3 regions of the Paenibacillus sp. G34 genome follow, and region 3 is predicted to be linked to each of the others. Evidence: predicted binding sites of a transcription regulator. Region 3 holds the regulator's gene; each other region holds the start of a gene.
What was found. The regulator LexA, encoded in region 3, represses DNA repair genes until DNA is damaged. The targets are predictions, from matches to a motif close to CGAACATATGTTCG.

Region 1 (11,101 bases), 720 kb from region 3:
CAAGCAGGAGATGACACAGTTCTGAAACGCATGCGCCGCAAATATACAACCGAAGAGTTTTACAACAAAATGTTGCGCATACGTGAGGCTATGCCGGATGTCGCGATCACGACTGATGTTATCGTTGGTTTCCCGGGCGAAACAGATGAGATGTATCGTAACGGTTACGAGTTGATGCGTAAAATCGGTTTCTCGGAAATGCATGTATTCCCTTACTCCAAACGGACAGGTACTCCGGCAGCGCGTATGGAGGATCAAGTAGACGATGACGTCAAAAATGAACGAGTCCATGAACTGATCGAACTGTCTGAGCAGATGCAACTGGAGTATGCTGAGAAATTCGTTGGACAAGTGCTCGAGGTTATTCCTGAAGGTGAAGCTAAAGGCCGCGAAGGCAGTGGCAAGCTGCACGGATACAGTGACAACTATATTCAACTGGTGTTTGATGGAACGCCGGATATGGTAGGCAAAGTGTGCCGCGTGAAGTTGACCGAAGCCGGTGCAAATGAAAGCCAAGGTACGCTGGTTCGTGTACTGGAAGAGAATGTGAAACCCGCCGCGATGTAATCATGGCGTTATGAACAAGGATTTCATTTCCTTGGGGAATATACCCGGGGAGATGAGGTCCTTCTTTGCCAATAAAAAGAATGGAAGTAGATGGGGGAGAACATCATGAACAAAAAAGAAATTTCAGCAGGCGGCGTTGTCTACAGAACAGGTGAGGATGGCCAGATCCAAATCCAGCTTATCGTAGACCGTTACGGTAAAACGACACTCGCCAAAGGCAAAATGGAAGATGGAGAAACGATCGAACAAACGGCACTCCGTGAAATTTTGGAAGAGACGGGTATGGTGGGGCGCATTGTGGAGCCGATTAATATCATTGCTTATACGTATCAGCATGCCGAGTTTGGACCCGTGGACAAGGAAGTACACTATTACCTCGTGGAAGCAGAAAGCGGTGACTTGCAGCCACAGATCGAAGAGATCAAAGGCGTGGATTGGTATGCTCCACAAGAGGCATGGTCCAACCAGCTGCAGAATGGATACGATAACAACGATGACATCTTGCGCATTGGCTTGAGCAAACTGGGTATTAACGTATAAAACAGCACGACATTAGGTTTGAATGATGGTCTACTTACCTATACATTCTGTCGGCAGTAATGCGGATATCGTGAGGACTTATTAAGCGACAGGTTTCTTTGCCGACGGGGCAAGCACAGGTGTTTTTTTGTGCCAGATGGGCAAGTAACAGAACGGTAAAGCCAGCAATGAACTGATGATGTTAAAAAGGGTCTGGGCATGCGCGATCTGTGCCCCGTGATCCGCTGACAACCAGGCTGATGCTGCATGTAGCTGGCTGATCAGCGGCATAAACAGCAGTGCTCCGGCAATGTTGAGAACAACATGGGAGGCTGCTACAAATTTGCCTGCGGAAGCCCCGCCCGCGGCTGCAATTACGGCAGTGATACAGGTCCCGACGTTAGACCCGATCACAATGGCGATGCCGATCTCTACAGGCAGTACGCCTGTCGCTGCTAGTGTAATCGCCATACTGATGACCGCGGCGCTGCTGTGAATCAGCGCGGTCAGCACCGCACCGGCAAGAAAACCCCACCATAGGCTATCGGTCGAACGCTCCAGAAACCATTGGAATACACCCATGCTCCGAAGTGGAACGGCGATGGATTGCATGACTTGAATGCCCGTCATGACGAGAGCAAAACCTGCTGCTGCAAGAAAGCTGAATTGGATTGTCGCTAAAGTACGGCGAGTACGTTCAGGAGCAATCTGGTTGCGTTCACCAAGGATAACAAAAACAGCCCAGCCTGTTAGAGATATAAGCAACAAAGGCAGTGCGGCACGTCCGATCTGAAGACCGACAAGCTCTGTCGTTAAGCAGGTTCCAATATTGGTTCCCAGGATAATACCGAGTGTGCGCCCATAGGTGATCAATCGTGCGTTTGCCAGCCCGATGGTTAGCACCGTCACGGCAGTGCTACTCTGCAACAAAGCGGTTGCACCTGCACTGAACGCCATGCCTTTCCATGGGGCAGAAGTGGCACGGTTCAACCATTCTGCCAACATCGGCCCTGCCATGCGTTGTAGCGTCGTTTCCATCAGCTTCATACCGCCAAAAAAGATTATAAGCCCATATAATAGAGGCAGAATAACTTCTCTGAACATCCCGAATCATTCCTCCCGTCCAATGCCTTATCACTTATCCTATGAGGAAGCAGAGACAAGCATGACAAGCACAGGGAGAAATGAATAAAACGGCCAACCCCCAATTCAAAAGATACGGTGATTCGGCAAACGTAGCGGAGGGGACGAAATTGAATTCGAAGAAGCGAAGCGCTCGCCTGAAAGCTTTCTGAAAGAAAGCTACATCGGAAGCATAGACTTGTCACTGGATTTTTCCGTTTGAAGAAAGGGAATCAGAAAAATCCGAGAACATCAGCGATCATGGGATCAATTCGCCTCCGGAGCGTCATAAGACTGCCAACCCCCAATTCAAAAGATACGGTGATTCGGCAAACGTAGCGGAGGGGACGAAATTGAATTCGAAGAAGCGAAGCGCTCGCCTGAAAGCTTTCTGAAAGAAAGCTACATCGGAAGCATAGACTTGTCACCGGATTTTCCCTTTGGAGAAGGGAATCAGAAAAATCCGAGGACAACAGCGATCATAGAATCAATTCGTTCCCGGAGCGTCATAAAACTGCCAGCCCCCAATTCAAAAGATACGGTGATTCGGCAAACGTAGCGGAGGGGACGAAATTGAATTCGAAGAAGCGAAGCGCTCGCCTGAGAGCTTTCTGAAAGAAAGCTACATCGGAAGCATAGACTTGTCACCGGATTTTCCCTTTGGAGAAGGGAATCAGAAAAATCCGAGGACAACAGCGATCATAGAATCAATTCGTCCCCGGAGCGGTCTTTGCCGCCCAAACCTATCTTTTCAACTAACTTACGAAAGAAGTGGATCAATCTTGCCATCCGTAACACTGGAACGAAACCGCAAAAAGCGGCTGGAACATGCTCATCCCTGGATTTTTAATAATGAAATTGCATCTGTAGAAGGAAACCCGGAACCGGGTGATATCGTCAACGTACTGAATCATCAAGGTCGCTACTTGGCGACAGGATATTATAATCCGGCTTCCCAGATTACCGTTCGTGTAGTCTCATACCAGCCTTTGGAGTTTGAACAGATGGATACCGCCTTTTTTGCGGCTCGTTTCCATGACTGTCTGCGTCACCGGGAACGCTTCATTCAGGATGGCGAAGCCTACCGTCTTGTTTATGGTGAAGCTGATTTCCTACCCGGATTGATCGTTGACCGGTTTGGCAGCATTTTAGTTGTGCAGATCCTTACACTAGGTATGGATCGTTGCCGTGAAGCCATTGTACAGGCTCTAATTGAAGTGATGCAGCCGGAAGGTATTTACGAACGCAGTGATGTATCCATTCGTGAATTGGAAGGTCTGGAGCAGGTCAAAGGGCCACTCTATGGAGAATGCCCGCGTCATGTGACTGTGACCGAAAATGGGCTACTTATCAAGGTGGATATTGTGGAAGGACAGAAAACGGGGTACTTCTTCGACCAGCGTGAGAATCGTGCGGCCATTGAGCCGCTAATGAAGGGTTGGGGATACAAAAGCGACATCACACTGCAGCAGATCGAGCATGAAGGAACTGAACAGCTGCTGCCAGTGAACAAAAGCGGCAAAGTGGTTACCTTCCCGTATTGGGACGGAGCAACTGTGCTGGAATGTTTCTCTCATACCGGTAGCTTTACCCTGAATGCGTGCAAATATGGAGCGAAAAAAGTAACCTGTCTCGATATCTCTGAGCACGCGATCGAAAGTGCACGAACCAATGTGGAGCTAAATGGATTCACAGATCGGGTCGAATTCGTGGTAGCCGACGCCTTTCAATATCTGCGTGAGCAAGTCAAAGGACTTGACGAGCGCAATGCACGAGCGCGAGCAGCGGAGCAAAAGGTAGATACCTCCAAAGCATTGTCCAGTGCTGGAAAAACGTTTGATGTCGTTATCCTTGATCCGCCTGCATTTGCTAAAACGAAATCGGCAGTAAAGGGAGCATGCCGCGGCTACAAGGACATCAACCTGCAAGGCATGAAACTTGTCAACGAGGGTGGATATTTGGTGACCGCAAGCTGCTCTTACCATATGCGTCCTGACCTGTTCCTTGAAACGATTGCGGATGCGGCTGAAGATGCAGGCAAAGTGCTGCGTTTAATCGACTGGAAAGCAGCCGGCAAGGATCATCCGCAAATTTTGGGCGTAGATGAAGGACATTACCTGAAATTTGCTATTTTTGAAGTGAGAAGCAAAAAAAATTAAGATTACTCTATTTATAGAATGACACATATACCCTGTGGGATAGACACTTTAAAAAGTCCATCTTATAGGGTATTTTATTTATGAGGAAAAGTTTGATCTTGGCGAACAGCTTCTATTATTGTTTGAGAATAATACAATTATTGGTCGAAAAAGGATACAGTGTTCAGTCTTCGTCCTGACTCATTTTGTCTACGTTGGCAACCGAAGGATTTAATCTAAAAAAGGAGGAGGTCTGCTCGCTATGTTACGGATAGGTTGGTTGAAACGCGTAATTATAGACGTAGCAGGCGCACATTGACATGCGAAATCTAAAAGAGGGAATTCGAAAACAGTTTTATACTGAATTAGGGAAATTCATTGCACCAGAGGGGTATGTGGAATATAGAGAGCCTGATTCTAGCCCGACGGACTATGCGTTCAAGAAAAATGTCAAGCCGGGCATTGTTTGGAGCTTACATAGTCATCTGACTCATTCAAAACCTCCGTATGCTGTGTTTACAGTCATGGCCTGCCGTTATGAAGCTGCCACTGAACGATTACGTACATTTCTGGGAAAGCATCAAATAACGTTTATCTCAAATGCTCCAGTCGGCTTCGGCAATAGTGTTGAAAGGTATACACAGCAAAAACATTCTGTTCTTGTTTCCTCTGAAAATATACAAGAAGCTGCTCAGCAAACAGCAGACAGGTTCAAGGAAGCTGAAAGCAAGTATTTGCTGCCGCGCATAGATCAAGCTGTTGCTGTTGATGAATATTTGACCAAACGACCGCATCACTGGCCTACGGGTGATCTTTTTAACTGCTGTGTAACGATTTTAAGCTACGGATTGCTTACCAATGATCAGGTATTAGTGAACAAGGGGATCGAACGTACATTTGAGATTTTGAACAAGCCGGGATACAGCCAGAGAAACAGGGACTTTTTTGAGGCTTTGCAAAAGGCTGTAGAGCATGAATTCATTTAGCTGATTTGTTAACTTAAAAACTGCGAATAGGTTTATTTGTCACCGAGCTTGGCAAAAACCTTCATTCCATAACTGATGCTGCCGGCTGTATTGTACAGGCGGCTTTTGTAATTCTATTTATTTTGTTTAAAATGGTAGTACCTATTATTCTTATTTCAACATCAGTTTTGCTTCTTCTTTTTTAATACCAATATTATGGTCTTATTAGGTGGATCATGGCAAACGTATGTTCCGAATCAGATCAGGTATGGTATACTGGGAATTAAAATCTTGTACGTGCAGTTTGGAGGATGACACATGTCCGTACGCTTTGTCATTGGCCGGGCAGGCAGTGGTAAAAGTACACTGATTACCCGAGAAATCATATCCCTGCTTAGGCGGGAGCCTCAAGGAAAACCGCTAATTCTGCTTGTTCCGGAACAGAGTTCGTTTCGCACAGAGCAGGCGCTCGTATCTTCTGGAGGTATTAAAGGCACGATGCGTGCCGAAGTACTTGGATTTCGCCGTCTTGCTTATCGCGTTATGCAGGAGGCTGGAGGTTCTGCTCGTATTCCGATTGGAGCGGAAGGCAAGAAGATGCTCTTATATAAAGTCATCCAGCGTAGGAAAGAAGAATTACGGCTGTTTGCTGCTTCGGGCAGCCAGCTTGGGTTTATTGGGGAATTGACTAATTTATACAGTGAGTTTAAACGATATGAAGTTCATGCTTCGGCACTCGAAGAAGGACTTGCAGAATGGAGTATTGCATCGGCTTCACCTATTTTGGAAGACAAACTGCATGATTTGAATCTGATCTACCATGATTATGAGCAGGAATTGGCTGATTTATATATAGATGATGAGGATACGCTGAACGAACTGACGGGCCGTTTGCCAGAAAGCGCATGGTTACAGGGAGCTGAAGTGTGGATTGATGGATTTCACAGTTTCACTCCTCAAGAGCTAAGTGTTATTGGACAATTGATGTTGCAATCTTCGTCTGTAACCATTTCCCTAACGCTTGATGGTGCTTACGAGCAAGGTATGCTGCCAGGAGAACTGGAATTGTTCTATCCAACCGCGAGTGCTTATGCGCGCCTTAAAGGCATGGCTGATCATTTGGGTGTGTCCAGCGATACAACGATACTGCATGCTGAAGTGTTGCCAAGATTTAAGGAGCGGCCTGGACTTGCCCATCTGGAGGCTGGTTTTGATCGGCGAATTCGCTGGAGAAGTCAGGGCGAGGATTCGGGTATACGCTTGATGGCTGCGGAGAATCGCCGGGCAGAGCTGGAAGGTGCACTGCGTGAAATGCGCCGTCTGGCGCAGGAGGATGGAGCGAGATATCGGGACATGGCGGTGTTAGTTCGCGGATTAGAGAATTATGCTGATATTGCGGAGCCGTTATTCAGAGATTATGACGTTCCGGTCTTTCTGGACCGAAGACGGAGTGAACTGCATCATCCGTTGGCTGAGTTCATTCGTTCCGCACTGGATATCGTTCGGCGCAACTGGCGGTACGAAGATGTTTTTCGCTGTGTCAAAACGGATCTGCTGCTTCCGCTGGATGGTTCCATCACGCGTGAAGATATGGATCAATTGGAGAATTATGTGCTTGCCTGTGGTATCCATGGATATCGCTGGACGGATGGCAAGCCGTGGAAATATGTGCCGAGTCTCTCGCTGGAGGACAACGGGCAGGATTCACGCAGCCGAGGGCGCGATGCGGTGTTATCGCTGATGGAAAGTTGCAGAGCCTTGATCACTTCAGCACTGGGCACGTTTGAGAAGCGAATAAAAAAAGCCAAAACGGCTGCTGCTCAGTGTGAGGCGTTATTCGGCCTGTTAGAGGATGCGGACATCGCACACAAGCTGGATCAGATGTCTGCTCAGGCCAAAGCACAAGGGGATCCGGAGCGGTCCAGAGAGCATCGGCAAATGTGGGGTGCTGTGCTGGATCTGATGGATCAGATAGTTGATATGATGGGCAATGAACGTCTGGATATCACTTTATTTTCGGGCATGATGGAAACGGGATTGACTGAACTCAAGCTCGGGCTTGTTCCACCAGCGCTTGATCAGGTGCTGTTTGGTTCCATGGATCGCACACGTCTGCGTGATATTAAATATGTATTTATTCTTGGGGCGGTTGATGGAGAATTGCCAGCCATTCCTCAGGACGACGGTGTATTAACCGAGCAGGAAAGGTCGCTGCTGACAGAGAGAGGCATGAGTCTTGGACCTGGTGCAACGAGACTGATGCTGGATGAACGCTTTCTGATTTATACAGCTCTGACAGCTGCCAGCAAGCAGTTATGGCTCAGCTATCCGGTTGCAGATGATGAGGGGAAATCATTACTCCCTTCCGAAATAGTGCGCCACGTACGCAAAATGTTTGGATTGCAGGACCAGCCTTTGCTCGCTCAGCCACCGGTTTCGGATTCGGAAGCTGCACACCTCTCATACGCGATTCATCCAGAACAGAGCTTATCCATGCTGATTGGACAGCTGCGCAGATGGCGCAGGGGAGAAGACATCCCCGAAATATGGTGGGCAGTCTACAATTGGCATGTAACGCGCGAAGAGAGCCGTCCTGGGCTGGAGCGGCTACTGGGTTCTGTCTTTTATCGTAACCGTGCCCTGCGGCTGCAAACATCAACCAGCCGCAGGCTTTATGGTACGGAGGTACGGACAAGTGTTTCACGGATGGAGCGGTTTGTCGCTTGTCCATTCTCTCATTTTGCTTCACACGGACTGAAACTTAGAGAACGCCAACTATATCGTCTTCAAGCGCCGGATATCGGTCAGTTGTTCCATGCTGCGCTGAGTCAATTGGCCATGCGACTGCGCGAGGAGAATCGGAGCTGGGGCAGCCTGACACCGGATCAATGCCGTCAGGAAGCAGAGCAAACAGTGGAGCAGATTGCTCCGCAGCTCCAAGGAGAAATTTTACTAAGCACGAAGCGTTATGGTTATATTTTCCGAAAATTAAAAGATATCGTCAGCCGAGCATCCGTTATTCTGGGTGAGCAGTCCAGACGCGGCAGCTTTGAACCGATTGGGCTGGAACTTGACTTTGGTCCGGGGAAACCTCTGCCGCCGTTGCGTTTTGAACTGGAAAATGGGTGTGTGCTGGAGATTGTCGGCCGGATTGACCGTGTTGATGTCGCTGAAGGAGAGAATGGTCTGTTGCTGCGAGTAATTGACTACAAATCCAGTCAGACGGATCTCAAGCTTCATGAGGTGTATTATGGGCTATCGCTGCAAATGCTCACCTATCTGGAAGTGTTGCTAAGTGCTGCTGAGGAGTGGTTAGGTGAAACGGCGATGCCAGGAGGCACCCTCTATTTCCATGTGCATAATCCACTGTTACAATCCGCAAACGGGATGACATCGGAACAGGCAGGACAGGAACTTCTGAAACGGTTTAAAATGAAGGGTCTGCTACTCGCTGACCGTGATGCCGTTGCTCAAATGGATAACACGCTTGATAAAGGACATTCGGCGATTATTCCAGTGGCATTAAAAGCAGATGGCAGCTTTTACAGCAGTGCCGCAGTGGCGACTCCAGAACAGTGGGATACGCTACTTGCTGCTGTTCGTGGCAATATCCGCGAGATCGGAACTCGCATTACGGATGGAGATACAGCCATTGAGCCGTATCGGATACAGCAGGAGATTGCATGTACCTTCTGTCCATTCAAACCGGTCTGTCAGTTTGATGAAAATATTGAGGGGAACGGCTATAAACTGCTGTCCAAACCGGCCAAACAGCAAGTTTGGGATATGTTGTCTCACAGCAGGGAAGGAGAAACGTTATGATGCATATGCCTAAACCGGAAGGCAGCTTCTGGAGTGATGATCAGTGGAGCGCTATTTCCGAACATGGAGAAGATATTCTGGTCGCCGCAGCTGCAGGGTCAGGAAAAACAGCGGTGCTGGTCGAGCGGATTATTCGCAAAATTGCAGACCCTTCCCAAGGATTCAGCGTGGATCGATTGCTTGTAGCTACGTTTACTAAAGCTGCGGCTGCCGAGATGAAACAGCGCATTCGGGAAGCGCTGGAGCGCGCGCTTGAAGAGCAGCCGGAGGATGAGCATTTGCGCAGGCAATTGTCACTGCTCGGACGAGCCTCCATTACAACGCTGCACTCCTTCTGTATGGAAGTCATTCGGAGGTATTATCAGCAGATTCCGTTAAACCCGGCGTTCCGTATTCTGAATGAAAATGAGGCTGAGATGCTTCGTCAGGAATTACTTGAGGAGCTGTTTGAGGAAAAGTACGGCGAAGAAGATGAGGGCAGCACATTCCGCGAACTGGTGGACTGGTTCAGCGGAGAGCGAAATGATGATGCGATGCATCGACTGGTACAACGTTTGTACGATTTCTCACGAAGTCACTCCTGGCCAGATCACTGGCTGATGGAGATGGCGAATGCTTTTCAAGTGCAAAGCGTAGATTCGTTGGGGCAATCTGCTTGGGTACAGAGTATTTTACGTGATGCGGCTCTTGCTTTGAGCGGAGCGGCAGGTGTGCTGCGACAAGGGATTCAGATTTCATTGCAACCTGAAGGTCCTGCTCCTTATGCGGAGACACTTCAAGAGGATTTGGCGATGGTTGAAGAACTTTTATCTTCTGTTGAAGTCATGTCTTGGGAAAGGTTGCCTGAGGTATTCCAGCCAGCTGCATTTGGCAAATTGAAGCCTTGTAAAAAAGATCAGACCGACCCAGGGCTGCAGGAGCAGGTGAAGGAGTTGCGGGAAACGGCCAAAAAGGCTGTTGCCGATCTGAAAGGTTCACTTTTTGGAAGGAGTGCGTTCTCCTTCTGGCAGGAGCTGGAACAGGCTGCTCCGCTGATGCAGGAGCTTTCCCGTCTTGTCATCACCTTTGGCGAACGTTATCTCCAGGCGAAGCAGGAACGTGGACAAGTTGATTTTAACGATCTGGAGCATTATTGTCTGCACATTTTGCGGCATGAGGATTCCACTCCTGAACATTCGATGCCATCGGATGCGGCGATGGAATATCGTGCACGTTTTGATGAAGTGCTGCTGGATGAATATCAGGATACCAATACGGTTCAAGAGGATATTGTTAGGCTAATCTCCCGAGAAAATCCGGGTAACCGATTCATGGTAGGTGATGTCAAACAGAGTATCTACCGTTTCAGACTGGCTGAACCAGGCCTTTTTATGAACAAATATCGTAACTACACGCCGAGTATTCATGTGGTTGCGGATGACAATGGACAGTATGGAGAGCACAGTACAAAAATGGGGATCGAGACGGGAACGGGAAAACGAATCGACCTTGCCCGAAATTTCCGTAGCCGTGCCGAAGTGGTGCATTCCGTCAACGTTATATTCAGACAGCTGATGAACGAAGGGGTGGCCGAGATCGCCTATGATGAACGGGCTCAGCTGGCTTACGGTGCTTCCTTCCCGTCAGAGACACTTGGGAGTGAAGCGTACACGCCTGAGCTTGTGTTAATTGATCGCCAAGGCAGCGGAACGGATTTATCGGAAAGTGCGGAAGAGAGTGTGGATGCAGTCGCAGCGGCAGAACTGGAGAGTGCTGAACTTGAAACGGCTCAACTGGAAGCACGCGCCATCGCTACGCGAATCCGAGAAATGGTTGGAGATACAGATAAACCTGCACTGAACGTGTATGACAAGGCTTTGCAAACGATGCGTCCGGCACGTTATGGAGACATTGTTATTTTGCTGCGTTCGACGCTGATGTGGGCACCGCTGATGATTGAGGAATTCCGGCAGCAGGGCATCCCTGCAG
Region 2 (11,101 bases), 1.2 Mb from region 3:
CGGAGAGTAGATGTACGTATAGGCAAAATCATAACCGACTTCGCGCACCAGTGAAAGTGTATCTTCAAACTGCTCATCTGTTTCACCAGGGAATCCCACAATGAAATCCGTTGTCAGAACCACGTCTGGGATCGCAGCTTTAATCTTCGCCGCCAGATTCAGATAGTGTTCCCGCGTATACTTACGGCTCATACGTTTGAGCACTTCCGTACTACCCGATTGCACTGGTAGATGGATATGCTCTACGAGATTGCCACCTTTAGCGAGTACCTCGATCAGATGATCATCGAAGTCGCGCGGGTGGCTTGTCGTAAAGCGTACGCGCGGTATGTCTATTTTGCGAATATCATCCATCAAGTCACCAAAAGTGTACTTCAGGTCCGTAAAGTCCTTACCATACGCATTCACATTCTGCCCTAGCAGTGTAATTTCCTTGAATCCCTGCCTAGCCAGTTCTCGCACTTCTGCAATCACGTCCTCTGGACGACGACTGCGTTCTTTCCCCCGGGTAAACGGCACAATGCAATATGTACAGAATTTGTCGCAGCCATACATAATGTTTACCCAGCCGCGCATGCCTTCCCGTTTCTTCGGCAGGTTCTCAATGATGTCGCCTTCCTTGGACCATACTTCAACAACCATCTCTTTACTGAAGAGGGCTTCCTGAATCAGGTGTGGCAGACGGTGTACATTGTGGGTACCAAAGATCATGTCGACGAAACCATGCTTCTGCATAATTCGGTTAACGACGCCCTCTTCCTGAGACATACATCCGCATACTCCAAGCAATAAGCCTGGGTTTTCCAGCTTCAGCGTTTTCAGATGGCCCAGTTCGCCAAATACCTTGTCTTCCGCATTTTCACGAATCGCACAAGTGTTAAGTAGAATGAGATCCGCAGCTTTACGATCTTCTGTAGCTTCATAACCCATCGTTTCCAGCAGACCTTTGATCGTTTCGGAGTCATGTTCATTCATCTGACATCCATAGGTGTATACGATATAATGCTTGCCTTTTCCGATCGTTTTCAGTTCATCGGGAACTGCAGTTTCATACAGAACCTGTATATCCTCTTTGCCCCTTTGTTTCTCCTGACGATGGTTCGGTTCCGCTTTGATATTAATCTCGCGTCCGCGAATTCTAATCTTTTTGCTGAATTCATCTTGCGAAATTACTTTGGCATCGGAGAAATCAAAATATTGGGAGTAATCCTTTTTTGAGTCTTTAGCCATTTCCTTCGGTCACTCCTTACAGCCTCTATTCATAAAAAACATTCATTTCATCTTGAAATACGCACGTTTGGTTCTTCATGCTTCAAAAGAGCATTACAGCAAATTATAACATGAATTGGGCTGTAGTTCCACAAGCAAACACGCCCGCTTTCGAATGGATTCCGCCGTTCAACTCCGTCTTTCTCACAAAAAAACCTGAGCACTCTGACTCACACAGTCCAAATGGACTGGCTTTGCCAGTGTACTCAGGTGTCCTACCCTTATATATAACCTTCATTCAACAGCTACTGCTGCGCTTGAAGGCCGCTTAAGGTTATTAATCGATGATTTCAGCGGTGTCGCCATTACGAGCGCCTGCTGCATTTGCTTCATCTGTATCGATGTGCATATCCAGTGCGAAAGAATCGGATACACGAGCCAGTACATTTTCGAGTACCAGGCCACGCTCTCCACCCAGACGGACTTTCAACATTTGTTTGTCTTCAATGCCCCAGTTTGCTGCATCGGAAGTATGGAAGTGGATATGACGAGCCGCAACGATTACACCTTTGTCGATTGTAACTTCGCCAGCTGGTCCTTTAATCGTGATTCCTGGTGTGCCTTCGATGCTTCCGGATTCACGTACAGGTGCTTTTACACCGATTGCAAAAGAATCCGTCATGGAGATTTCCAATTGTGTTTCTGGACGAACAGGTCCGAGGATACGCACTTTATCAAACTGCCCTTTCGAACCAATCACCGCTACCGTTTCGTTTGCAGCATATTGTCCGGGCTGGGACAGAGGTTTAAATTCAGTCAGTTCATAACCTTTGCCGAACAAAATGTCAACGTGCTCTTGGGATACATGAATGTGACGGGCAGATACGCCCACAGGTACTGTTTTACTCATCGTAAATTCACTCCTTGTTTATCTATGGCCTATAGACAGGCTCTTAACAATCCAAGTGGTATTATACTCCTTTTTATCATGAAATGAAAACAAACTATTGAAAATTCATGAAATACACTTATTTCTGCTGAATGTTATGCATTTCACAGCACATATCTTGAAAAAGTGAGATTTATTACATCTTTCTTTCTGCCTTTTTTTACTTTTCTTCCTACCCTTGTTCTTTGAATTCACTCACTTGTTTCAGTTTACCCTCTGGCAAGTGTTCCCCGAGATAACGCATCGCATTCCCCCATAACCAGCCTTGCACTAAAGCTTCGTCGTAGTGCTTCAGCAAAATCTCCGTCAGTTTTGGGTAACAACCCGCATGTTCCAGACCTTGAACTTTCGTCGAAATCCCGTCAAAATCAGACCCCATCATCAAATGATGAGCTCCGCCAAGCGCACAGATTTGTTCAATGTGTGGCAGCAAATCCTCTATTTGCACTTCATCCTCTTCTCGAACAAACCAAGGTACAAACGTCAAGCCAATACGTCCATCTCTCGCAACTATGGCCTGAATCTGGTCATCCTTCAAGTTACGTACATGCGGACATACGCTATAGCTGTTTGAATGTGAGGCTATGAAGGGACGTTCACTCAGATCGGCTAGTTCCCAGAAGCCTTTTTCCGATAAATGAGATACATCTAGCAGCAGCCCGATCCGATTGCAGAGACGTATCAGTTCCTTGCCTTTCTCTGTCAGACCCGCCCCCCGCTTTTCCATAATACCGTCCGCTGCCCAGTTGGCATGATTCCACGTAAGCCCAACTATGCGTACCCCCATCTGAAAACACAATTCCAGATAAAACAGGTTGCCCTCCAGTCCGTCCACGCCCTCCAGCGTGATAAGCCCCCATGGAGAGGTTTTCACCTCCTTTTGCAACTGTACTGTCTGTTCACGCCAGAGCAGTGTCTTGACCCCGCTGGAGCGCTGTGCGCTCTGTTCCACCTTTTTACGGTACAGTTCCAGTTGCCCCATCACATGTTCAAACTTCCCTCGGCCGAGCACTTCTGGCAAATAAATCGCAAACGCCTGTAGATGAACACCCCCTTCTTGCATACGCTGTAGATTGACATCCAGTTCGGGAACACTCTCAAAAGAAAGTTCGGGTTTCATCAGCAATTTGCTTAGTGCATCACAATGGAAATCAGCGATCCGCTGGCCTGTTCTCGGCATTCATACCCCTCCTGTTAACATATAATTAAACATTTCCGCTCCAATTCATTTGAAAAATAACGCAAAAAAACCTGTCTACTTCATTCGTAAACAGGCTCATGCATAACTTAATTCATGTATTATCTGGGCTCCACAATCAGCTTAATGGCCGTTCGGTCCTCACCGTCAATCACTATGTCTGTAAAAGCTGGAATACAAATCAGGTCAACTCCGCTTGGTGCTACAAATCCCCGGGCAATCGCTACCGCTTTAATGGCTTGGTTCAGTGCTCCCGCTCCAATTGCCTGCAGTTCAGCATTTCCACGTTCACGAAGAACTCCTGCAAGAGCGCCGGCTACAGAGTTAGGGTTGGACTTTGCTGAAACTTTTAATACATCCATGGTAAGTACCTCCCTGGGAATGTTGAAAGTTTGTTTCCACTTACTAGATGTTATTCGCGGGAGGCAAAAAAATTCCTTCTTTTTAGCAGGGTTTCACGGCAAAATGGGACAATGCCCCTATTCCATGCGCCACTCGTCTTCCATTAGACGGATTTTCTCGATCCGTGTGGCTGCTCCTGTAGACTCGTCAATATCCACGATCACACCATGAAAGTGCCATTTGCCATCATCTACAACAAAACGAACCGGAAGTTGGGTATAGAACTTACGTAACACCGCTTCGCGCTCCATGCCAAGGATACCGTCACGTGGGCCGACCATGCCTGCATCGGTCAAGTACGCAGTACCCCCAGGCAGAATACGTTCATCGTTGCTCTGTACGTGGGTATGTGTTCCTACAACGAAGGATGCTCGTCCATCGAGATGCCAGCCCATAGCGATCTTCTCCGACGTTGCTTCCGCGTGCATATCCACAAGAATACACTTATAGTCCCTACGTAGCTCATCCACAATCTCATCCGCTGCACGAAACGGACAATCAATAGCAGGCAAGAATGTTCTGCCTTGTAGATTCACGATCGCAAGTTCTTTACCTTCTCCTTTAACCACAGTATAACCTCGTCCAGGCGTGCCTGGTGGAAAGTTTGCCGGTCTGATCATGCGTGGCTCATCATCTATAAAATCAAAAATATCCTTATTGTCCCAAGTATGGTTGCCCAGCGTAATGCCATGCACACCCCAGTTAAAAAACTCATTGGCAATCGCGCCTGTAATCCCGCGTCCTGCCGCAGCATTCTCACCATTGACAATGATCACATGGGGTTTATATTTCGATTTCAGGTATGGCAAGTTCTCTTTAAGCGCTTTACGCCCTACGTTACCTACGATATCCCCAATAAACAAAACTTTCATGATTTGTTGCCTCCTCAATTCCTACATGGCTTATCAACAGGAAAAGTGGCCCACTGAAGCGGCCACTTTTCCAAAATGCTCTATTTTGCGTATTCAACCGCCCGGGTTTCCCGGATCACGGTGACTTTGATATGACCTGGATAGTCAAGTTCATTCTCAATCATCTTCGTAATGTCACGTGCGAGGCGGAAAGCTTCGGCATCATCAATCTTCTCAGGCTGCACCATGACACGAACTTCGCGGCCAGCTTGAATGGCGTATGATTTCTCTACACCTTCGAAGGATTCCGAAATCTCTTCCAACTTCTCCAGTCGCTTGATATACGTCTCCAGCGTTTCGCGGCGTGCACCTGGACGTGCTGCGGACAGCGCATCTGCTGCACCCACCAGCATCGCAATAACCGAAGTTGCTTCGCAGTCCCCGTGATGGGAAGCGATACTGTTGATAACTACTGGATGTTCCTTGTACTTCTTCGCCAGTTCCACGCCAATTTCGACGTGTGATCCTTCCACTTCGTGATCCAGCGCTTTACCGATGTCATGCAATAAACCTGCACGTCTTGCCAAAGTTACGTCTTCTCCAAGTTCTCCAGCCATCAGTCCTGCCAAATAAGCGACTTCCATCGAATGTTTCAGAACGTTCTGACCGTAGCTTGTACGGAACTTCAGGCGGCCCAGAATCTTGATAAGATCCGGGTGCAGACCATGCACGCCCACTTCAAAGGTAGCTTGCTCACCGTATTCACGGATGCGCTCATCCACTTCTTTACGTGATTTCTCCACCATTTCTTCAATACGCGCCGGGTGAATCCGTCCGTCTGCCACCAGTTTCTCCAGTGCAGTGCGGGCAATTTCACGACGAATCGGGTCAAAGCCCGACAGAATAACAGCTTCTGGCGTATCATCGATAATGAGGTCAATCCCGGTAAGGGTTTCAAGCGCACGGATGTTACGTCCTTCACGACCGATAATTCGGCCTTTCATTTCTTCATTAGGCAGTGTTACAACGGATACCGTTGTCTCTGCTACATGGTCAGCCGCACAGCGTTGGATGGCGAGTGTAATGATCTCGCGGGACTTTTTGTCCGCCTCTTCCTTCGCTTGCTGTTCAATGTCCTTGATCATTTGAGCCGTCTCATGACGGACTTCCTGTTCTACGTTGGACAGTATGATACTGCGTGCGTCTTCCATTGTGAGATTGGAGATTCGTTCAAGCTCCGTCACCTGGTTTTTGTAGATCATTTCGATCTGCTGCTGTGTTTCATCGATACGTTTCTCTTTGTTAGCCACTTGCTCTTCTTTACGTTCGAGTGATTCCAATTTTTTATCCAGCGACTCTTCTTTTTGCAACAATCGTCTCTCTTGTCGTTGAATTTCGTTCCGACGTTCACGAGTGTCCTTTTCAGCCTCGGCGCGAATGCGATGAATCTCGTCCTTCGCTTCGAGCACCGTTTCTTTCTTCAGTGCCTCTGCCTCTTTCTTCGCGTTCTCCACGATTTGTACGGCAGCTTGTTCCGCACTAGAGATTTTAGCCTCTGCAAGAGATTTGCGAATAAAATATCCGACTCCGAACCCAATAACGAGCGCGGCCACAACGAGAACGATCGTGATAGCGATTTCGCCCATACTGTTCACCTCCTCGTTGGTTCCTCCAAGGCACTCCTTGGGTCAACTTTTCTGTTTTCATACTTTACATATGTTTGGGAATAACGAATACTCACGGCGATCCCCCGCCGATTTTCATTTCACATGTACATGACTACATGTACTATTCACCGTATCCAGTGAACCCATAATTAAGAATGGTATAAATCTGTAGAAACCGAAACCGCTTTTTTGGAAGGAAAAAGGGTTGTCCTTTTCTTAACAGACTCATGTCCATTTTAGTATTTGACGAAAGAAATTGTCAAGAGAATGCAGTATTGTTAGTCTTCGCGTCTAGTCCCATAACAATGCGTCATCATCTTCGGCATCTTCTGCCCCATCCTCTTCTATTAAACGATTCACAACCCGGCGCACCAAATCCATGCTAAAACCGCGTCGTATCAAGAAAGGGAACGTTTTACGTTTCTTCTCCTGCACGTCCCCTCGAACTTGTTTCCACTTCTTACGGCCAGCTGTTAATGCGGTGTCGAATTCTGCATCTGCACTCACATCATCCAGTACCTCCGCAATAAGTTCATTCGTAATGCCTTTTTGACGCAATTCTTGTCTAATCCACAGTTTTCCCTTCCGTTGCCCCTCCATACGCTGTCTTGTCCATTCCTTGGCAAACAGGTCATCATCGACAAGCTTTTCTTGCTCAAGCCGATCGAGGACCTCTTCAATAATTGGTGCCGCGAACTCCTTTTGCTTTAGCTTTTGCCGCAATTCATGACGTGTCCGCTGCTTAAACTCCAAGAAACGCAGTGACTGCACGTACGTCCTCTGCCGTTCATCCGCAACGATGATTTCCTCTAGATCTTTCTTCATAAAGATGTTACCACGCGTCATTCTATACTTGATCATTACATCTTCCAAAACCGTAAGAGAATAGTTACCAAACGAAATCCGATAGCGTGCTTCACGACTTTTAGTTCGCTCCACCAAGGTTATAATAAGTTCTTCATCGTCTGGAAATTGAGAGATGCCGTTTAATTCTGCTTCTTCATGCAAATCTTCATCATGTGTATCATATCCATACTGATTTTGGTGATGCTTCACTACGATACTCACGCTCCCAATGGATTGTATTTTGGCTCAAAAGTACTTCCCCTTTGCCAACTCTTAATATGATTCAGATATAGCTTAGGTCATATATGGCATAGATGCTAACAGCCTCTGTCCGGAATGGACAGAGGCTGTTAGCATCGCGAGAAACCAATCCTATTTAACTAGATAAGCTCAGTACTCGCTTAATATAAGTTTTATGTCAGGTCAGAAGAAGGAAGACCTCTCCCCGTACAGAAAGATTACTCATTAATCTCGAATAATTCCTGTTCCTCAGCCGCTTCTTTTTCTTGCTCTTCACTTGTCGGTGCAGGAACCGCCGTCGTCAAATTGCTAGCTTCACGAATTCTCTGCTCAATCGTATCTGCAATTTCTTTATGTTCTTTCATAAATTGCTTCGCGTTCTCACGACCTTGTCCTAAACGTTCGCCTTCGTAAGAATACCAGGCACCACTTTTGTTGACGATATCCAGCTCTGTACCGATATCAATGATACTTCCTTCTCTGGAAATACCTTCACCGTACATGATATCAACTTCTGCTTGTTTGAACGGAGGTGCCACTTTGTTTTTCACAACTTTAATACGGGTACGGTTACCCGTAATGTCATTACCCGATTTGATGCTCTCAATACGACGAACATCCAGACGAACTGTTGAATAGAACTTCAACGCACGACCACCTGGTGTTGTTTCCGGGTTACCAAACATAACGCCAACTTTCTCACGAAGCTGGTTGATGAAGATGGCAATTGTTTTGGATTTGCTGATCGCACCAGACAATTTACGAAGTGCCTGTGACATCAAACGAGCCTGCAAACCTACGTGGGAATCACCCATTTCCCCTTCAATCTCTGCTTTTGGTACAAGGGCTGCTACAGAGTCAATAACAATGATGTCTACTGCACCACTTCGTACGAGAGCTTCGGCGATCTCCAATCCTTGCTCTCCTGTATCCGGTTGGGACAAGAGCAATTCATCAATATTAACGCCTAGTTTGCTTGCATAATTCGGATCAAGCGCATGCTCGGCATCGATAAATGCTGCTTGTCCACCCACACGTTGAACTTCAGCAATGGCATGCAATGCCACAGTTGTTTTACCTGAAGACTCAGGTCCATATATTTCAACAATACGGCCTTTAGGCAAGCCGCCTGTTCCTAATGCAATATCCAAAGCCAAAGATCCGCTGGGAATAATTTCCACATTCATGTGAGTTGACTCACCCAGTTTCATGATGGAACCTTTACCAAATTGCTTCTCTATTTGACGGAGCGCCATATCAAGCGCAGCACGACGGTCTGACAATAAACTCACACCCTTTACTGTTTATAATATAATGATACCTTGTTTTAACTCGTTTGCCAAGCTTTTTTTCGAACATACATTCGTTTTTTTATTCAGGCCGAGGCGCCTCTTCCTCACAAAAATAAACAAAAAATAGAAAAAGAACCGTAAACAAGGCTGTTTAAGCCACATTTTACGGTTCTTCCGTCTCTACTCATTATACTTCCTCAATTATGCAAATGCAATCTGTTACGCAACTCTCAATCAATAGCGACCAATTTTTTCCACAGTCGATACAGAATCGCTTTTGCCGAGCGAATGCGGACCGTTTCGCGATTACCATTAATCCGGAGTTCATGAATTTCAGTATCTTTACCACGCTCAGCCAATGCAATAAATACAAGTCCAGGCGGTTTACGTTCCGAATACCCTGGACCGGCTACTCCGGTTATAGCCAAACCGAAATCAGCATCGCCGATCATACGGACTTGCTCAGCAAGAACCTTTGCCACCTCTGGACTAACTGCGCCTGGCGCATCTTCACCCTCCAGGTAACTATGCGGCACATTTAGCAGTTTTTCTTTGATTTCATTGGAATAACATACGATGCCGCCTTTCAGCATGGATGCACTTCCCGGTACGGAAGTAAGGCTCTGCATAACAAGCCCTCCTGTGCAGCTTTCGGCTGCACTCAAGGTCAGTCCCATATCAGACATCATGGTAACAATCGTGTACTCTATAGGCACATCCTCGTTAGCGTACAGGTGTTCAGACAAACGTTCACGGATCTGGACCTCCATCGCATCCAGCTTCAGCTTGGCTTCTCCTTCGCTTGGAGCCTTGGTAGAGACACGCACAGTCACTTCCCCTTCACTCGCGTAAGGAGCGATTGTAGGGTCTGTCTGCCCGTCAATGAGATCAAGCAATCGATCTTCCAGTGCGGATTCACCAATGCCTGCGAATTTCAGCATACGTGAATAAATCGGCATTTCTTCTGTAAGAGCATGCTGGAGCAACCAAGGCTTTACTTCCTGCTCAAACATTGGAATCAGTTCCTTTGGAGGACCAGGCATCACAATATAATATTTTTCGTTATCCGCAATCGCGTTGCCGGCAGCAAGTCCCGTTTCATTCGCCAGAGGAGTTCCATCCTCAATGACGATGGCTTGGCGACGATTATTTTCCGTCATCTCCACATTACGATCCCGGAAAAAACCTTCGATTTTATCCATAGCCATGCGGTCGATATGCAGCTTCCGGTTGAGTACAGCAGCCAGCGCGTCTTTGGTCAGATCATCCTGTGTTGGACCGATTCCGCCAGAAAATAAAATAATGTCTGCGCGTCCCTGCGCGATGCGTATGGCTTCACTAAGCCGATTCAGATTATCTCCAACTACCGTCTGAAAATATACGTCGATCCCCATTGCAGCAAGTTCTCGGGAAAGGTATCTGGCATTCGTATTTACGATCTGTCCAAGCAACAGTTCTGTTCCAACTGCGATAATCTCTGCCTTCATTCCAGCTTCCTCCTGTGCACATGTTGAGTAGTCAAAGGGCAATAGGATAAATTCCTATTGCCCTTTGACCCGATGAGTCTTTCATCATTACCCATTCCAGCATAAATCATTACGCTTTTGATAAATGAAGCAAGTTTTTGTTTTTGATGAAGTAGTCAATTCCGGACCAGATCGTAATCAGAGCAGCTGCCCATACCGCGATCTCATCAACATGAATGCCTGTGTATGAGAACGGAAAATTGTTCAGCAGCATCAAAACAATCGCTACGATCTGCACTACCGTCTTCAGTTTGCCCCAAGCACTCGCAGCAACAACCGAACCGTCCAGCAAAGCAATCTGGCGTAGACCGGTCACGGCAAATTCACGGCTAATAATAACGACTGCAATCCATGAATCCAGCTTGCCCATTTGAACCAGTGAAATCAGAACAGCGGTAACGAGCAGCTTGTCTGCCAGAGGATCCAGCAGTTTGCCCAGATTGGTAACCATGTTGTTTTTCCTTGCAAGATAGCCGTCTATTCCATCCGTGCTTGCAGCAACGATAAAAATAAAAGCAGCAATTAACTGATTATACGGAAGCGTAAAGCTTCCAAGATGCAACGGCTCTGGATAAAACGGAAAATCCACCAGCAGGAACACCATCAAAAAAGGGATTAAGCAAATTCGTGCAAGCGTAATCCGGTTGGGTAAATTCACAAGACGCCCTCCCTTTGTATCCTTCATTACTTCAAACATTCATCTTAATCCCGTATTCATCATCTGAAGCAAAGAATGAACGTTTGAACCGTCGACTTGTATTTACAAGAAAGCCTATGTAGAAACGCAAAAAATAAAGTCTCCCGCTCAAACGCAAAACCGCTTTTAAACGCTCCGGTGACTTCCAGAAGTGTACTGCTTTTCACAAAGTCAGCAAACGATGAAGACTGGACTTGATGTATGACTGCCAGCAATGCACATTC
Region 3 (11,101 bases):
TTCTTCCACATGCTCCAGGTTAATATGCGAAACAATAGTGCCACTCTGTGGAATGATATCCAGCAGTTCTTCTTCAGCAAGCTTCATAAAAGCTTCTCTTACCGGTGTGCGGCTCACCTGTAATTCATCTGCGATCTCTTTCTCGGAAATTTTGGTACCCGGTTCAAGCTCAAGATGAAGAATTCGTTCTTTGAGCAAGTTATAAGAATAAGCTCTGGTAGAGCCTCTTGTTTTCTGATTAAATGCCATGCCTTGACCTCTTTCTCTCAGCCATATTCCTTCCATATTAGCACAAACTACCGCTCCACTTAAATAACTTTAGTGAAACGGTAGCTCGGCTTCAAATCATGCAACTTACTTTTTGTTTTCCTTATACGTCTTATACGTGTCATTAGCCATCTTCACATAATTGGATAAGCCCTGACTCTCCAGTTCTTTTAGGAATGTATCATACTCAGATAACTTCCGTTCACCAATTATGAACTTCAACGTGTTCTGGTCTGTGTAGTCTTTGAGCGGCGTGCTCATCAGTGTTACACGTTCACGATCTTCGGAAGAATACGGGATAGGCGGTTCAGCCGGAATTACTTCTTTTGTCTCTTTCATATTTTTCTGGAACTCAAGTTCTTCTTCGCTAAACATCGATTGAAGCAGGTCTGTTGTCCCGCCGTAAGCAAATACACCACCAGAGAATCCGAAGTCAACGCGAAGGTCTTTCGTCCCCTTAGGGTTCAAACCATTGTAATTAATATCATCCACCAACTTGCGTTTACCACCTTCTTTGGTATAGGTCTCGTTCTCTACACCCCACTTCGCAAATTCCTGGCCTTCATCACTGTAATACAACCAATCGATAAATTGTAGAATGGCTTTGAAATGTTCACTATCTTTAATTTTCCCAGAAATCATCACACCGTTTTCGAGTCTGGAACCCGACATCAACTGGCCTTTCGGCCCGCCCGGAACCGTAATCTTAGCAATCGAGAACTTCCCTTCACCCAACGTTTTATTCATATCATTTCGATGAAGCACAAGTGTTTGTGAGTTACCATTAATCATAAAGGACTTGCCCGAAACGAATTTTTGAGTAGCTTGATCATCGTCTTGAGTGAAGCTTTCCTTATCCAGGAGCCCTTCTGCGACCATTTTGTTAAAAAAAGCAAGCAATTCCTTGTACTCTGGCGTCGTTGCCGTAGACACAAATTCATCCTTGTCGGCTTTGTAGGTCAAGCCATTTCCAAATCCCCATCCAGCCTTAGTCCCAAACCCCGTAGCTGCAATGCCAAGTGTACTGTTGAATTTGAAACGGTCTGAAAATGGAATGGAGTCTGGATAGATTTCTTTTAATTTTTTCGCTGCGGTATAGACTTCATCCCAGGTTGTTGGAATGGCTATATTATTTTCTTTTAAAATATCTGTTCTTACGATCAGTGTATAATCAGGCCATACTTCCTCATGCAATCCCGGTAAAACGTAATACTTGCCGTCCTCCTGACGCAGTCCTTCAAGTTCAGGCTCGAGTTTCCATTTTTCAATTTTGTCCTTAAAGTTCGGCATCAAATCGATGTAATCACTGATTGGCAGAACAGCTCCAGAAGATACAAAGGCAGACTCTTCACCCGGATAAGTCTTTGGAATAACGAGCGGAGCATCGCCAGAACTGATTAACAGCGATCGCTTCTGTGGATAGTCACTCATCGGCACGATGGTTGGCTCCAACGTAACTCCTGTCATCTCCGATAATTTTTTGAATAACAGCCAGTCTTTTTTATAAGGATATGTCGGATGATCACTATACAAAATAGAAAGATTAAATGGTTCCGTCGCTTTGAATGTTTCACCCACTTTATAACTCTCCATGGCTGATTTCGTGCCCACTTCCGAAACATCTGGTCCTGTTCCAGCACCACTGCTGCAAGCAGCAAGTACAGCCGACATTGTCATTGCCAGAATCATCTTACCAATCATTTTGCGAGGCTTTCTTTTCAAACCAATCATCCCCTTTTGTTTAGTTTCTAAACCTATGTGTGCAAAGGTTACTGCTTAACAGAACCCAACATGATACCGGTTACAAAGTATCGCTGTACAAATGGATAGATGGTTAAAATAGGCAGGATCGTTAATACCATCGTTACCGATTTGATGTTGGCAGCAATCTGAGTCAGATTATCCGCTGAAGTTGCTCCTGCAGTAGCACCGCTTGTTGCTCCGGCGATCATGTTACGCAAATAGATCGTAACTGGAAACAACTCTTTTTTGTCCAGATACAAGAAGGCTGGGAACCAGGAGTTCCAATGTCCAACAGCGTAGAACAGCACCATCGTAGCCATCACTGCTTTACTAAGAGGCAAAATGATACGCAGCAAAATACCGTATGTGTTCAATCCGTCAATTGCTGCAGCTTCCTCTAACTCTTCCGGCATGTTTTCAAAAAAGGATTTCATGATGAGCATGTTATATATGCTTATTGCACCTGGGACAACCAGTGCCCACATGGTGTTATTGAAACCAAGGGAATTGATCAGAACGTAGTTAGGAATCAGACCACCGCTGAAAAACATCGTAAACACGGCAAACATGGTTAGAAATTTGCGTCCCATCAATCTTTTTTTAGACAAGGCGTAGGCGAAAATGGTCGTCATAAACATGGAAATTAACGTACCCACTACCGTGTAAATGATCGTATTTTTATAGTTCAACCAGAACATGTTGTCCTTTGAAATGGTTTTATACGTATCCACATTGAACCCTCTCGGGAACAAACTTACCTTGCCTGAATTGATGTACGCTTCACTACTGAAGGATTGGGCAACAACGTTAAGAAAGGGATAAAGTGTTATAAAAACGATAAACAGCAAGAAAGTTACATTGAACACTTTAAATACCTTGTATGATCTTGATTCCTGCATGGTGCTCCTCCTTTACCATAAACTTCGTTGTGTCAGTTTGCGTGAGATTGCGTTTACAGAGAAAACCAGAGTCAGCCCAATAATCGATTCAAACAAACCAATTGCTGTGGCATAACTGAAGTTGCTGGATTCAAGACCTACACGATATAAATAAGTCGATATTACATCTGAAGTCTCATAAATAAGCGGATTGTACAAAAGCAAGATTTTTTCGAAACCTACAGCCAGGAAGTTACCCATGTTCAAAATTAGTAACGTGACAATCGTTGGCAAGATGCCTGGAATCGTTACGTGAATGGTTTGCTTCCAGCGATTCGCTCCATCGATTCGTGCTGCTTCATACAAAGATTCATCAATCGTAGTTAGCGCTGCCAGATATAGAATGGCTCCCCAACCCATCCCCTGCCAGATCTCAGAAGAGATATAAATGGTTCTGAACCACTCTGCTCTCTGCATGAATGGAATGTTATCCCCTGTAAAAAAAGCAACAAGACCGTTAATTGATCCGTTCACTGCCGTTAATTGCAGAATCATCCCAGCTACGATAACTATGGATAGAAAATGAGGCAAGTATGAGGCTGTCTGTACAAACTTTTTGAATCGTTTACTCTTCACCTCGTTAAGCATGAGAGCAAAAATAATGGGCACCGGAAACGTAAATAACAGCGCAAGCCCACCGAGCATAAGTGTGTTACTGAAAACTCGCCAGAACGTTGGGTCCTCAATAAACATTTTGAAGTACCTTAGCCCAACCCAGGTTTCTCCAAAAATACTGCCACCCGGGACAAATCGTCTAAAGGCGATAATATTACCTAACATCGGACCGTATTTGAAAATTATCAGATAAATGATGGGAAGAACTAACAGCGAGTACAATTGCCAATCTTTACGAATCAATGAGGCGGCTATTCGCAGCCTGCTTTCTTTACGTGAAGATATCATCGGTATCGTTGCCTTAGATGTTTCAGACTCCATGTGTCATTCACTCCGATCCATAACTTGATTAAGAAATGCTGCATATTTCTGTTGTCTGGCCTGATTCCTCTTAATCTAAAGGAAAATTATGCCTATGGTGTTCATTTCACCCCCACTACAAAATAAAATGTAAACGTTATCAATTCTGTTTTTATGTACAATCAAACACATGCAAAATTACAAGATTTAAACAAGATTGCATTGCTCGAGTGCCGATGAACTTTACAGCTTTAATATGAAGCGCTTACAAAATGAACAAATAAAATTATCTTTACTTCCTAAGGCCTCGTATCCTGATCGTTTTATATGTTTTAACATATTTTCAAACGCGAATTAGTGGAGCCTATGAATTCGATTGGATAAGATGCATAACCGCTCCAAAAAACTAGTCTAACTAGTATGTTAGTTGTATTTTAAAGCAGGAATTTTTGAATTTCAACATCTTTTTATTAAAAATAGTGATAATCTCTCCTAACAATTGGTTATTAACACACCTTGTTAGATGTACGCAGACAAAAAAACATTGGTTATGACTCTTGAACAAATAATCATTCAAGCCATAACCAATGTTTGATTTTAAAACGAGATGGGCGAAGAGTTAGCTCTATCAAACTTTTAAAAATTAGCGATTAGACCCTCTAATTCAGACAAATGTTTAATTTCATGATTCGGTGAATAGGTTTCATGGTTCTCTTTGTTCTCACGGTTAATCCATACAGCACGAATACCCGAAGACAATGCCCCACGAATATCTGTCGTTAACTTATCGCCAACCATCATGCTTTCTTCCGGTTGAACACCGAGTCTACTAAGAGCATGCTCAAAAATGGATGGATCCGGCTTTCCCTTACCAAAGTTGCCGGAGATAATAATCTCATCAAAGAAAGGGGATAACTCTGGAACACCATCAAGTTTCTCTTGCTGCAAAGCAGGACATCCGTTAGTCAAAAGCAACAGTTTATACTTTCCTTGTAAGTGACGCAACGTATCCATTGTCTCTTCGTAAACATGTGGTCTAGATCTACGTTCTGCCCCAAACTGCGAAGCCAAGCGTTCTGCAAGCTCTTCCTGATCCACACCCAGCTTGAGTAAGCCACGGCGCCATGACTCCTTCCGATAGATAGGAGCCAGTTGTTCTAGCTGGCGAAATTCCGGTTGTTCTCCTCCCGTGAAATTCGCCCAAAGTCCTTCAAATGGATTAATTCCGATCATTTTGGTAAAAGGAAACGTTTCGTAGGATTCATACAGTTCACGTGCTTCGTGACGAACTGCCTCTTCGAGTACTTCAACATTGACACCTGTTTCATTTGCTGCAATCAGACAAGTTTCATGGAATGCTTCTCGAACACTGCGTTCATCCCACAATAAAGTATCATCCAGGTCAAACATAATCGCTTTCAATGCCATTCCGATCATCTTCCCCTTTATACATTAATTACTTATCAATGGTTTCCACAGTGATCTGGTGTGCTTTTGCAAATTTCTGCAAGCGCTCGGTTATTGCATCTGTATCATAACGGTTTAATAACTTCGTGAAGACCCATCTTTTTCCGCGACTGTTATGCTCAATTACAACAGTGCCTGGTTCAAATCTGAACTTGATAATATCGTCTACCCCAATAGAGCGCTCACGATTTCCCTTTGTTGTAATAATACGATTGCTGCTGATTTTAATGTAAGGACGGCGAAGCATAAAAATGACTGCCAGAAATACATAGAGCAGCATCGTGACCCAATCCCATGTTGTCATCGGTTTCTGGACTAAAAAGGTACTCATGAACAGATACAAAAACGCTAAACCAATTAAAAAAATCGGAAATAACAGGCTTCTACCTTTGTATTTATCCTCACCTGGATTTCCTGTGATTGGTTGACCGCTTTTTTTACGTTGCTGGTTCAATTGCTTCGAATTTTTCCGAACCGTTCTCTCGAACGAACGCCGCGACATGTGAATCCCCCTTATGTGTCTTGTATCGGCTTACATAACTATTTTGCAAACCGATATCCCCCCTTATAGTAAGCATCCCCAACTAACATGAAGAAACCTAAATATCATGACGATATGTTTAGGTTTCATAAATTAATGTTTGAGTTTGCCTTGGTGGCCTTGGCCTTTGTCATCGTCAACAACCTCAATCGAATCGAGTTGCTGTCTGAAATTGTTGCGAATGTTACCTAAATAAATCTCTCTCAACTTGGCACGTTCAACAAGTTCTTCCTCTGACAGTCCAGTGGATTTCTGCTTGCGAGCCAATTCGTTAATGCGTGCTACCAGACTATCTATATCCAAGCTTGTCCCCTCCAAAAATACAAAGTCATATTAACTTTGACATGATAAAGACAGCTTGTCAAGTTGGTACGCGCCAACCCACATAGATCAAGAGGTTATTTAACAAACTGAGGTAGTATTAGCACTTGGCCTGTCTGAATTGTGGCTGTTTCAAGTTGATTTACTTTTTTGATTGCTTCTATATATATACGGGTATCCATCGCCGTTGGTTTATGCTCCAAAGAAATACTCCATAACGTTTCCCCCTGAGATACAGCGATCTTTCCTCCAGGAAGCAAATCATTCTCATTACCAGCAAAGACAGTTAGAACAGTACTGCACCCAATAAATATAATTAATGAAGCAATAACAAGTTTAATTAACCCTTGAGAAAATTTAAACCGCGTTATAAACATTCTGAATTGACCTATATTAGATTCCACAGCTTCTGTATTGACTGGTTTATAAATGCTCTGATACGTAGAATATCTCATTTCTACCCCGCCTCCAAACGTTTGTTCCTATCACTTGAAAACAATATAACACGAACACTTGTTTTGTTCAAGACCTTTTTAGAACAATTGTTCGCTGTTTTTTCGGCGTTAAAACGACTTTATTTGAAATAATTATGTATATGGTTTACAGTTAAACCCCCATTTCAGCAAAAAATGAGTTAAAATCAAAAAATTATTGAATTAATACGATTTCTTTAGAACTTATGTTTGTACGAACGGAGGTTCTATGTTATAATTTTCCCAAACGTTACTAAAATGGGGTTGATACGGTATGTCGAAGATATCCAGCAGGCAACAGGCTATTCTGGAGTTTATACGAAACGAAGTCCGGTTGAAGGGGTATCCTCCTTCCGTACGAGAAATTGGCGAAGCCGTTGGACTGGCTTCCAGTTCCACAGTGCACGGACATTTAGATCGCTTGGAGAAGAAAGGGTTGATCAGACGTGACCCGACCAAGCCAAGAGCGATTGAGCTATTGAGCCAGGAAGAGTCCGAGCATTCTCATCAGTTTGCCCATAGCGTTGCACGTATTCCAGTTGTGGGTAAAGTAACAGCCGGTGTCCCGATTACAGCAACAGAAAACATTGAAGATTACTTCCCTCTTCCTACTCATTATGTAGGTGAACAGAAAGTGTTTATGCTTTCCGTTGTTGGTGATAGTATGATCGAAGCGGGAATTGTGAATGGAGACTATGTAATCGTTCGTCAGCAGCAAACGGCTGACAATGGTGATATTGTCGTTGCCATGACTGAGGATGATGAAGCAACAGTTAAGACGTTTTATAAGGAAAAGGATCATATTCGCCTTCAACCGGAGAACTCAACATTTGAACCATTGCGGTTGAAACATGTTAGCATCTTAGGCAAGGTTATCGGTCTTTTCCGAGATATTCATTAATGCACTTGATTCATTAATACTGCTACTATGTTATACCTGATAGAATACGAAAGAGGTTGTCCTGATCAACAGGACAACCTCTTTCTCTCTTTCTTTTACCTCAACGGTTGAAGTGGAATCTACTAACAAGTATTGGATTAATAAATTGCGCTAGTTACAAAATCACTTGGTGCGTTTAAGAATACTTTTGTGATGCGAGAATACTTCAAAGCTTTGTTGTCCATGATATGAACCCATCCCGCTCTCTCCTACACCGCCAAAAGGCAAGTAATGCGAGGTCATGTGGAACAGTGTGTCATTAATACATCCTCCACCAAAGGAAATCTGATTCAATACCTGTTCCTGCAAGGCTTCATTCTCAGTAAACAGGTACAAAGCCAGCGGCTTGGCCCGGCGGACAATCTCCTCTAGGATCGGATCAAGCTCTCTGTATTTTATTACAGGCAAGATAGGCCCAAATATTTCTTCCTGCATTACTGGAGAATCCCAAGCAATATCGCCCAGAACAGTTGGTTCAATCATAAGTTGATCTCGATTCGAGCGTCCTCCCATTAAAGTCTTGCCATTTGTAAGGAAAGCAGACAAGCGATCAAAGTTACGCGCGTTAACGATATGTGGGAAATCTTTATTTTGCATTACATCATCCCCATATACCTTGCTTACCTCAGCTCTGATTTGTTCGATCAATTGATCATGTGCCTGCTCATTTACTAATAAATAGTCTGGTGCGACACAGGTTTGTCCTGCATTAAGGAATTTACCACGTACAATGCGTTGTGCTGCCAATTGTAAATCAGCATCCTTATGAACAATTGCCGGACTTTTTCCACCCAGTTCTAATGTCACCGGAGTTAAGTGTTCTGCAGCAGCTTTCATGACAATACGCCCGACCCCTGTACTACCTGTGAAGAAAATGTAATCGAATTTCTCATTAAGTAGAGCTGTGCTCGTTTCAACCTCACCTTCCATTACGGCGATGTATTCCTCAGGATATATGTCCTCAATAAGATCGAAGATCAAACGAGATGTCGCCGGTGTAAGCTCAGAAGGTTTAATCACTGCACAGTTCCCTGCAGCTATCGCACCAATTAGGGGTCCAAAAGCCAATTGGAACGGGTAATTCCATGGTGCAATGATAAGGGCAACTCCGTAGGGTTCAGGGTAGATCGTGCTAACCGCATCTGGCATAGCCGAGCTTGTTGGCACAGTACGCGGTGCAGCCCAATCACGCAGATGTTCCAGCGTATAATCCAGTTCACCCAACACGATACGAATTTCAGAGCTAAATCCTTCAGCCTCTGATTTGTTAAGATCAGCACGAAGCGCATCCAGAATGCGTTGTTGGTACTTCTCAATCCCCTTCCTCAAATTTTGCAAAGCCTGAATCCGATACTCCACTGATTTAGTGTGTCCTGTATTAAAAAACGTACGTTGTTTAGTCACAAGTTGCTTCGCTTGTCGTTTCAAAAATACCATCTCCAATTAATTGTTTAGAATTATATTGTTCAAAATCAAATTAATTATATCTCTTATATATGAAACTATCAACATACGCTTGAAACAGGTTAATGTTTCTAAACAACAAAATGGAACTTGAAATACTGTTCAAGCAGTTTCTAACTATGTCTTTCAAAGAATATTCTGATATGCACTTCAATTGAGCATTTTTCATGTATTGAAATTATTAAGACAATATCTAGAGCTGGATTGGAACGAAAATTCTGCAAAATTGGCTTCCTTGAGTGTTCTCAGACATAACCTATATTAACCAACATATTTATATTTTTTCTAATGCAAATTAATTGCTTATAAAGCTCCATCTACATTAGGCAATCAAAAATATAATAACCTCTCTTACCTCTGATGATCTGATAATAGGTAGCATTATATATTCTCACCATGACCATTGATAACACTTATATTCTCGTCTCCATTATCCATAACTGTGCTGAACGAATTAGTCTGTTTGACCAAACACCATTCCAAGAAAGCGATTACAGTCTTATTTATTATTCCGTGAATCTCACGGGTTTTATGTCTTAGAACTGTATTTTCTTTGAACAACGGCATATCGCTAAACGACATATGGGAAGCAATTAGGCTCCAGTAATCTATGCATAGTCCCCTACCTAATTCCGTCATTAATATTCACTTGATATGCGTCTAATAATCCCAGATCTCTTCTATCTTAATCCGACTGTAATCCTCATCTCCACGTAACAACTTGATTCTCCTGTTAGGCTTATCAAGCGATGTGACAACCCCACTGATAACTTCATCGTCGAATGGATTGAATATGGTCAACGTGACTTATTTACACTCCTAGTATAATTCAGAGTTTCCTCAATAAGTTGTATTTTTTGTCCGTACACTACCGACCTTTCCTATCTACTGCTTATTCAATTCGTTTAGATACGTTTCACGATGTTCCGGAAGGATTATGAGAGATCCTTTATAAATACCGTTACCTGACAATTTACTCGTCATAGTTCATTCCTCCTCAGTATTGGGTCCAATAGCTTAAATCGTTTGGCTGCGCTGGTGGCATTGCATTGGGAAGTTTAGGTTTCTCAAACTCTCGCTCCCAGTCTTCCTTCCAATATAACGATATTAGATGTGTTTGATCTATCTTCCCAATGAATGTACTGTTCCTTAAATAAAACCTCCAGAGCAGCCGACACTTCCGTCGTACTTTTACCTGTCTTCACGGTTAATTCATGGATTGTAGGAAAACGTCTGCGTCTAACTTTATAGGACGGATTGTCAAGCCAAGTGCGACAGTTCCTCTGAAAAGGATTCGTGAGCGGTTCTCCAACTCAGGCATTTACGCGGTCTGTTATTGATCAAGTCCAGAGCGTTTTCCAGAGCTTCATCCGTGATTTGGGCGAAATCCGTTCCTTTGGGGAAAAATTCTCGCAGGAGGCCATTGGCATTTTCATTCGAGCCGCGTTGCCAAGAGGAATAGGGATCTGCAAAATACACCTGCACGCCATGAACCTCTTCCAGGCTGGTGTAACAGGCAAATTCCTTGCCACGGTCTGCGGTAGCGGTTTGAAATGCACGGACAGGGTACTGCGAAGCCGCTACCTTAAAGGCAATCTCCATGGATAGTGCGGTACGATCAGGCATACGAATCGCTGTGTACAAGCGGGTTTTCCGTTCGATGAACGTCGTCACACAGCCCTTGCTTTTCCCACGGCCCGAGACCACCGTATCCAGTTCCCAATGGCCGAAGGTTTCCCGGTTACGGACCTCTTTCGGACGTTGCGAGATGGGCTTGCCCACAGCAAACCGTCCGCGTGTTTCTGCCGGCTTTTGACGTTTCCCTTTGTGTCTGAGGACGGCAAGCACGCCTTTCACCAAGCGGCCTGTATAAAGCCAACGATAGACCGTTTTAAAACCTACCATCGCTTGACCTTCCTGACGCAAACGCTCTACGATCTGTTCCGGAGACCAAGTCGCCTGAAGCTTTTCTTCGATGCGACTCGCGAGTTCTGGATTCCACTTCCCTGCGGAAACAGAGGCCTTGCGACGC

Region 1: addB (helicase-exonuclease AddAB subunit AddB) is a predicted target of LexA. The motif match lies at 5,552-5,565, and genes of this name have one in related genera.
Region 2: recA (recombinase RecA) is a predicted target of LexA. The motif match lies at 8,715-8,728, and genes of this name have one in related genera.

What each region holds. Positions count from the first base shown of each region.
Region 1 is NZ_CM166469.1:4,403,797-4,414,897, reverse strand. Features, by position in the region: gene mtaB (tRNA (N(6)-L-threonylcarbamoyladenosine(37)-C(2))-methylthiotransferase MtaB) at 1-567, shown strand, start outside; gene AC1VYS_RS20160 (NUDIX hydrolase) at 670-1,107, shown strand; gene AC1VYS_RS20155 (Na/Pi cotransporter family protein) at 1,189-2,190, opposite strand; gene AC1VYS_RS20150 (class I SAM-dependent rRNA methyltransferase) at 2,991-4,367, shown strand; gene AC1VYS_RS20145 (hypothetical protein) at 4,667-5,332, shown strand; gene addB (helicase-exonuclease AddAB subunit AddB) at 5,630-9,133, shown strand; gene addA (helicase-exonuclease AddAB subunit AddA) at 9,130-11,101, shown strand, end outside.
Region 2 is NZ_CM166469.1:2,526,247-2,537,347, reverse strand. Features, by position in the region: gene miaB (tRNA (N6-isopentenyl adenosine(37)-C2)-methylthiotransferase MiaB) at 1-1,230, opposite strand, end outside; gene pduL (phosphate propanoyltransferase) at 1,547-2,119, opposite strand; gene AC1VYS_RS11560 (dipeptidase) at 2,331-3,338, opposite strand; gene AC1VYS_RS11555 (stage V sporulation protein S) at 3,458-3,718, opposite strand; gene AC1VYS_RS11550 (TIGR00282 family metallophosphoesterase) at 3,836-4,630, opposite strand; gene rny (ribonuclease Y) at 4,711-6,255, opposite strand; gene AC1VYS_RS11540 (regulatory protein RecX) at 6,568-7,332, opposite strand; gene recA (recombinase RecA) at 7,581-8,645, opposite strand; gene AC1VYS_RS11530 (competence/damage-inducible protein A) at 8,885-10,141, opposite strand; gene pgsA (CDP-diacylglycerol--glycerol-3-phosphate 3-phosphatidyltransferase) at 10,251-10,838, opposite strand.
Region 3 is NZ_CM166469.1:3,687,395-3,698,495, forward strand. Features, by position in the region: gene AC1VYS_RS16620 (GntR family transcriptional regulator) at 1-249, opposite strand, end outside; gene AC1VYS_RS16625 (ABC transporter substrate-binding protein) at 355-1,989, opposite strand; gene AC1VYS_RS16630 (carbohydrate ABC transporter permease) at 2,037-2,909, opposite strand; gene AC1VYS_RS16635 (ABC transporter permease) at 2,922-3,851, opposite strand; gene AC1VYS_RS16640 (HAD family hydrolase) at 4,500-5,291, opposite strand; gene AC1VYS_RS16645 (hypothetical protein) at 5,320-5,832, opposite strand; gene AC1VYS_RS16650 (DUF896 domain-containing protein) at 5,965-6,174, opposite strand; gene AC1VYS_RS16655 (LysM peptidoglycan-binding domain-containing protein) at 6,270-6,647, opposite strand; gene lexA (transcriptional repressor LexA) at 6,940-7,566, shown strand; gene AC1VYS_RS16665 (aldehyde dehydrogenase) at 7,729-9,033, opposite strand; gene AC1VYS_RS16670 (IS30 family transposase) at 10,330-11,101, opposite strand, start outside.